2 regions of the Aminobacter aminovorans genome follow, and region 2 is predicted to be linked to the other one. Evidence: riboswitches for the same ligand, from Rfam matches in the RefSeq annotation. Region 2 holds a riboswitch; the other holds the start of a gene.
The links. A riboswitch is a leader RNA that binds a small molecule or an ion and turns the genes downstream of it on or off. The one in region 2 is predicted to bind S-adenosylmethionine.
Positions count from the first base shown of each region.

Region 1: it holds a riboswitch for S-adenosylmethionine, as region 2 does, so the genes downstream of both, DY201_RS23640 (O-succinylhomoserine sulfhydrylase) here and metA (homoserine O-acetyltransferase MetA) in region 2, are expected to answer to the same signal.

Region 1 covers NZ_UFSM01000001.1:4,795,366-4,798,969, forward strand. The annotation lists gene DY201_RS23630 (ABC transporter substrate-binding protein) at 89-871, opposite strand; gene DY201_RS23635 (2'-deoxycytidine 5'-triphosphate deaminase) at 981-2,069, opposite strand; SAM riboswitch at 2,211-2,288, shown strand; gene DY201_RS23640 (O-succinylhomoserine sulfhydrylase) at 2,332-3,525, shown strand.
Region 2 covers NZ_UFSM01000001.1:1,527,653-1,531,256, forward strand. The annotation lists gene DY201_RS07540 (LysR family transcriptional regulator) at 52-909, shown strand; gene metA (homoserine O-acetyltransferase MetA) at 1,001-1,924, opposite strand; SAM riboswitch at 1,978-2,055, opposite strand; gene hisC (histidinol-phosphate transaminase) at 2,209-3,321, shown strand; gene DY201_RS07555 (prephenate/arogenate dehydrogenase family protein) at 3,325-3,604, shown strand, end outside.

The DNA.
Region 1 (3,604 bases), 3.3 Mb from region 2:
AGATTTTACAGCGTGTTTTACAAAGTCCGGCTTCGGATACGAAAAAGGCCGGACGCAAACGCCCGGCCCTTGTTCTCAGACTTTGCCGTCAATCCGCGCCGTAGATATCGAAGTCGAAATATTTGGCGTTGATCTTGGCGTAGGTGCCGTCCTTGACGATGGCGTCGATGGCCGCGTTGAGCTTGTCGCGCAGGGCCGTGTCGTCCAGGCGTACCGCGATGCCGGTTTCTGATTCCGTGCCCTTGAGATCGCCGATCATCTTGCAGCAATCCTGGCCGGTGGTCTTCATCCAGTCGACGAGCACGAACTTGTCGGCGACAACCGCATCGAGGCGGCCATTGGTCAGGTCAGCCACGGCCTCGTCCTGCGTCGGATAGAGCTTCACGTCGGCGCCCGCCTTGGCATAGTGATCCTCGGCATAGATGCTCTGTGTCGTCGATGCCTGCGCACCAACCGACTTGCCCTTCAATGCGTCGGGCTCCGGCGAAGCCAGGTCGGAGGTCTTCAGCGCAATCAGAGCCAGCGGCGTTGTGTAGTACTTGTTGGTGAACGCGACCTGCTTCTTGCGTTCCTCGGTGATTGTCATCGAGGCGACGACGGCGTCGAACTTCTTGCCCTGCAACGCCGGAATGATGCCGTCCCAATCCTGGGCGACAATCTCGCATTCGACCTTCATCTGGGCGCACAGCGCGTTGGCGATGTCGACATCGAAGCCTACGAGCTTGCCGTCGGCGCTCAGATTGTTGAAGGGCGGATATGCGCCCTCGGTAGCGATCTTGAGCTTTGCAGCGTCCTGCGCCCAAGCACCGCCCGCCGCAGACAACAGCGCTGCCAGCGAAGCAGCGCAAGCGAACTTCCACGAAATCTGCATGATCCTCTCCATTTGCCGGGCGCCCTTATGTTGAGCGTCCCTGCCCGCAGCCAAGCACAGCAGCTTGAAATGGACAAGCAGACTAAGGTTGGCGCGCCCTGACGTAAGGTCAGTCCATGCGGAAATGCTTGGAGAGCTTCAGGCCCTGGGCCTGGTAGTTGGAGCCCAGGTCGGTGCCATAAAGCGCCTTCGGGCGCGCCAGCATGTGCTCATAGACGAGGCGGCCGACGACCTGGCCGTGTTCCAGAATGAAGGGCACTTCGTGGCTACGCACCTCGAGCACGGCGCGGCTGCCGGTGCCTCCGGCGCCGGAATGGCCGAAGCCTGGATCGAAGAAGCCGGCATAATGGACGCGGAATTCGCCGACCAGCGGGTCGAAGGGCGTCATCTCTGCGGCATAGAGCGGCGGCACATGCACCGCCTCGCGCGACACCAGGATGTAGAACTCGTCCGGGTCGAGCACGAGTTCCTCGGCACCGTGATTGTAGATCGGCTCCCAGAAATCGACGACCTTCTGGGCGGCGCGCTTGTCGACATCGACGAGACCGGTGTGGTGCTTGCCGCGATAACCGACGATGCTGCCCACTTCGCCGGCGAGGTCGATGGACAATGCGATGCCGCCGCCCGAAATGTTTGGCGGATCGATCGCGACCAGCCGGTCGGACAGGTGAAGCGCGTTGAGTTCGGTCTCCGACAGCAGCGCATTGCCTTTGCGGAAACGGATCTGTGACAGGCGCGAGCCCTTGCGCGCAACGATCGGGAAGGTGCGCGGGCTGACCTCGAGATAGAGCGGGCCGGTGTAGCCGGCAGGGATCTTGTCGAACTCCTGGCCGCGATCGGTCATCACGCGGGTAAAGATGTCGAGGCGGCCGGTCGAGCTCTTCGGGTTGGCCGAGGCCGATATCGCGGCCGGCAATGCCAGGCTCTCGAGCAGCGGTACGATATAGACGCAGCCTGTTTCCAGCACCGCTCCGTTGCTCAGATCGATCTCATGCAGCTTGAGCCGGTCGAGCTTTTCCGACACCAGCGAATTAGGCCCCGGCAGGAAGCTGGCGCGGGTGCGAAATGCGGTTGCGCCAAGCCTGAGGTCGAGGCTGGCCGGCTGGATCTGGTCGGCATCCAAAGGCGGCGCCTTGAGCGCGCCCGACGCAAACAGCGCCGCGATGTCCTGGTCCGGAAGAATGCCCGACTGCCGCAATTGCCTCACTCCTCTACAGCGCCACCAGCCCGAATGCAGAGCCGAGGCCGCTGGATCCCGGCCGTTTCCGGGGTCATGTGCGTGGCCCAAAACGTTTAGTCGTCCACGCAATTGACGCAAGCAGGCTGCGGGTCTAAAGGACATTTATCCCGTGGTGATTTGGCCGGTCGGCTTGCAGCCACGTTAAACAAGTCGCTAAAGGGCCGCGTTGTGGACCGGTTGCGACTTTTCGCGACCGGTTTTTTTGTATTTGGATTTGGCTATGAGCTCCGAAAAGCAGCGTAACTGGAAACCCCAGACCACCCTCGTCCATGGCGGCAGCCTTCGCTCCGACTTCGGCGAGACCTCGGAATCGATCTTCCTGACCCAGGGCTATGTCTATGAAAGCGCCGAAAGCGCCGAGGCCCGTTTCAAGGGCGAGACCCCCGGCTTCATCTATTCGCGCTACGCCAATCCGACCGTCGACATGTTCGAGAAGCGCATGTGCGCGCTCGAAGGCGCGGAGGACGCGCGCGCCACGGCTTCCGGCATGGCCGCCGTCACGGCCGCTATCCTGTGCGGCCTCAAGGCCGGTGACCACATCGTTGCGGCCCGCGCCTTGTTCGGCTCGTGCCGCTGGGTCGTCGAGACGCTGGCGCCCAAATATGGCATCGAGGCGACGCTGGTCGACGGCACGCTGATCGAGAATTGGGAAAAGGCAGTCCAGCCCAACACCAAGCTGTTCTTCCTGGAAAGCCCGACCAACCCGACGCTCGAGGTCGTCGACATTGCGGCGGTCGCGGCCCTTGCCAATTCGATCGGCGCGCGCCTCGTCGTCGATAACGTCTTTGCCACGCCGATGCAGCAGAAGCCGCTCGAACTCGGCGCTCACGTCGTCGTCTATTCCGCCACCAAGCACATTGACGGCCAGGGTCGGTGCCTCGGCGGCGTGATCCTGTCGGACAAGAAGTGGATCGACGAGAACTTGCACGACTACTTCCGCCACACCGGCCCGAGCCTGTCGCCGTTCAATGCCTGGACGCTGCTCAAGGGCCTCGAGACCCTGCCGCTGCGCGTGCGCCAGCAGACCGAGACCGCCGGCAAGATCGCCGACTTCCTCGCCGATAGCCCCGAAGTGTCGCGCCTTATCTATCCGGGCCGTGCCGACCATCCGCAGGCCGACATTGTCAAGAAGCAGATGTCGGGCGGCTCGACGTTGATCTGCTTTGACGTCAAGGGTGGCAAGAAGGCGGCCTTCGCATTTGAGAACGCGCTCCGGATCGTGCTGATCTCGAACAATCTCGGCGACGCCAAGAGCCTGATCACCCATCCGGCAACGACCACGCACAAGAACCTCACCGACGAGGCCCGCGCCGAGCTTGGCATCGACGACGGCACGCTGCGTCTGTCGGTCGGCCTCGAAGACGCCGACGACCTGCTCAACGACATCGGCGACGCGCTGAAGGCGGCTCGCTAAACGCACCAAAGGCCGACGGCGCTCTGCAAGCCGGACGCCGTCGGTCTCTGTTAATCCGTCTTACGGCGGCTTCGTTCCG
Region 2 (3,604 bases):
TCGAAATGGTATGTATTTCTATTTCAGTGATAACAAAACGGAATGGACGCGATGCTGTGGCTTGACCCGGAAGCGGTACGCAACTTCGTCATGGTGGCCGAGCTGCAGAGTTTCACCCGGGCCGCCGACGCGATGGGCTCGACGCAGGCCGCCGTCTCCGTCAAGCTCAAGCGGCTGGAGGAGCGTGTCGGCCGCAAGCTGATCGAGCGCACGCCGCGGCGCGTACGGCTGTCGGCCGAGGGCGCGCTGTTCATCGATTCGGCACGGGCTTTTCTGGTTGCGCATGACAATGCGGTCGCCGGCCTGTCCTGCGGCAAGCGCCGCTTTGCGCTCGGCATCGCCGGGCATGTCGCCGGTCCAGAGGTGACAACCTTGCTGGCGCGGCTCAACCAGCACGATCCAGCACTGACCATCGAGGTCCAGGTCGACAATTCGAGCAATCTGCTCGACGCCTTCGATCGCGGCAAGCTAGATGCGGCGATCGTCAGGCGCGAGGATGATCGCCGTGATGGCGAGGTGCTGGGGCCGGAGCATTTTGGCTGGTTCGCAACGCCCGACTTCCATCACCGCGAGGGCGAGCCGATACGACTGGCTGCGCTGTCGCGGGCCTGCGGCGTGCGCGATCTCGCCACGCGCACGCTCGACGATGCCGGCATCGCCTGGGTCGAGGTGTTCCTCGGCGGCGGCTCGTCGGTGGTGACGGCGGCTGTTTCAGCCGGTCTTGCGACGGCGGTGTTTTCGAGCCGGCTGGCGCCGCCCGGCACGGTCGAGGTCAGCCGCAAGTTCGGCCTGCCCGAGGTGCCGTCGTCGGAAATCGTGCTGCATTCGACGCTGACCGACCGGCGCTCGCGCGAAGCGCTGCGCATCCTCGCCTGCGCCTTCCGCGAGCACCGCGCGTCGGGGCAATAGCAGTCAAGGTGTTCGCGTATGAAGACGTTCACAGCCACCGGAATGATGAAGGACCGCGGCCAGGTTCCGGACGCGGCCATGAATTGATCGGCTAGCGACCCTTGCCGATTGTTTCCAGATCGTACTCGGTGGTCTGGTAGACCCGGTTGATCCAGTTGCCGAACAGCAGATGGGCATGCGAGCGCCAGCGGTTCAGCGGCTTACGCTGCGGGTCGTCGTCGGGGTAATATTCATGCGGCACGGCAATGGTCACGCCGGCGGCCACGTCGCGGTCATATTCTTCCTTGAGCGAGGTCGAGTCATACTCGATGTGGTTGAACATGTAGAGCCGGTTGCCGGCTTCTTCGGCCAGCAGGCTCGGGCCGGTTTCTTCCGATTCCATCAGCAGTTCAAGGCCGGAGCCCTCGGGAATGTCTGCGGCGCGGACCTCGGTCCAGCGCGACACCGGAATGGCGAAATCGTCCGAGAAGCCGGCGAGGTAAGGCGAGGCCGGCGCGTTGTTGTTGTGGCGGTAGACGCCGAACGCCTTTTGTTCCAGCGTGTGCTTGGGCACGCGGTGGAAATGCCAGGCGGCGGCCATCGCGCCCCAGCAGATGAAGAACGGCGAGTGCACGTTGGTCATCGTCCAGTCCATGATCTGCTTGAGTTCGTCCCAGTAGGTGACGTCTTCGAAGGGCAGAAGCTCGACCGGCGCGCCGGTGATGATGAAGCCGTCGAACTTGCGGTCCTTCACCTCTTCCCAGGTCTGGTAGAAGGCGATGAGGTGATCCTCAGACGTATTCTTGGCCTTGTGGGTGCCGATACGCACCAGGGTCAGCTCCACCTGAAGCGGGCTCGCGCCGATCAGGCGTGCGATCTGGGTTTCCGTCCTGACCTTGTTGGGCATCAGGTTGAGCAGGCCGATCTGCAGCGGACGGATGTCCTGGCGCAAGGCGGTTTGCTCGTCCATGACGGACACGCCCTCTTTGACCAGCACTTCGCGGGCGGGGAGTTGATCCGGGATCTTGATCGGCACTGTGCGAACTCCAAAAAAACAAAAAAACCGGCATTGCTGTCGCAAAGCCGGTTTACGGATCGCAAACGGCCCTTTAGCGACTTGTTTAACGTGGCTGCAAGCCGACCGGCCAAATCACCACGGGTCTATGCCCTGCTATTACGCCCGGGCGCCGATTGCGTCAACCGCGACCCATTCGTCCGGCCAGACCGCCCGGTTCCGCCGGTTTTCCTCGACATTGCGTGCACCGGGCGGTATTTCCGCTGCGGCCTCCGGCCGGAGGCGCCAATCCAGGATATTTCGAAATGACCAAGGCACCCGAGCAGATTCGCCCCGAACCCCGCGCCGGCATCATGGACATCGCAGCCTATGTCCCCGGCAAGAGCTCCGCTCCGGCAGGCGTCGCCAAGGTCCATAAGCTGTCGTCGAACGAAAATCCGCTCGGCGCCTCGCCCCATGCGGTCGAGGCCGTCCAGAGGCTTTCGCATAAGATGGAGTATTATCCCGACGGATCGGCGTCACGCCTGAGGCAGGCGATCGCAGCGACCCATGGGCTCAACCCTGCCAACATCCTGTGCACAAACGGCTCCGACGAAGTGCTGGGCCTGCTGTCCCAGAGCTATCTCTCGCCGGGTGACGAGGCCGTCTACACCGAGCACGGTTTCATGGTCTACAAGATCTATACCCAGGCTGCCGGTGCCACGCCCGTCGTTGCCAGGGAGGATGCCGAGAAGGCCAGCGTCGACAACATCATCGCGGCGGTGACGCCGAAGACCAGGATCGTCTTCCTCGCCAACCCGAACAACCCGACCGGCACCTACCTGCCGTTCGAGGAGGTGCGCCGCCTGCATGCCGCGCTGCCCAAGAACGTGCTGCTCGTCCTCGATGCCGCCTATGCCGAATATGTCCGCCGCAACGACTACGAGTCGGGCGTCGAACTGGTCGCGGCCAACGAAAACGTCGTCATGACGCGCACCTTCTCCAAGATCCACGGCCTCGGCGGAATGCGCATAGGCTGGATCTATGCGCCGGCGCACATCATCGACGTGCTGGAGCGCATGCGCGGTCCCTTCAACGTCAATGCGGCGGCAATCGAAGCCGGCGTCGCGGCGATGGAAGACCGTGGCCATGTCGAGCGCACTGTGGCGCACAATGCCAAGTGGGCGGAATGGCTGGTTGCCGAGTTCGAAAAGCTTGGCCTGCGCGTCACGCCTTCGGTCGGCAATTTCCTGCTGGTGCACTTCCCCGATGACGGCAAGCACTCGGCTGCTGCTGCCGACGACTATCTCACGGCGCGCGGCTATATCCTGCGCAGGGTCACCGGCTACGGTTTCCCCAACGCGCTGCGCATGACCATCGGCACCGAAGAAGCCAATCGCGGCGTCGTTGCCGCCCTCACCGAATTCCTGAAAAGTTGACCAATGTCCCAACCTCTCTTTGAAAAGATCGCCCTCGTCGGCATCGGCCTGATCGGCTCGTCGCTGGCCCGTGTCATCCGCCGTGAAGGGCTTGCCCATCACATCGCCATCTCCACCCGCAGCGCAGCTACGCTCGCCCGTACCGAGGAACTCGGCCTCGGCGACAGCTACTCGACAGATGCCAAGGTGGTGGTGAAGGATGCCGACCTCGTCATCGTCTCGGTGCCGGTCGGCTCCTCGGAAGCGGTGGCTGTCGACATCGCTTCAGCGCTGAAGCCGGGCG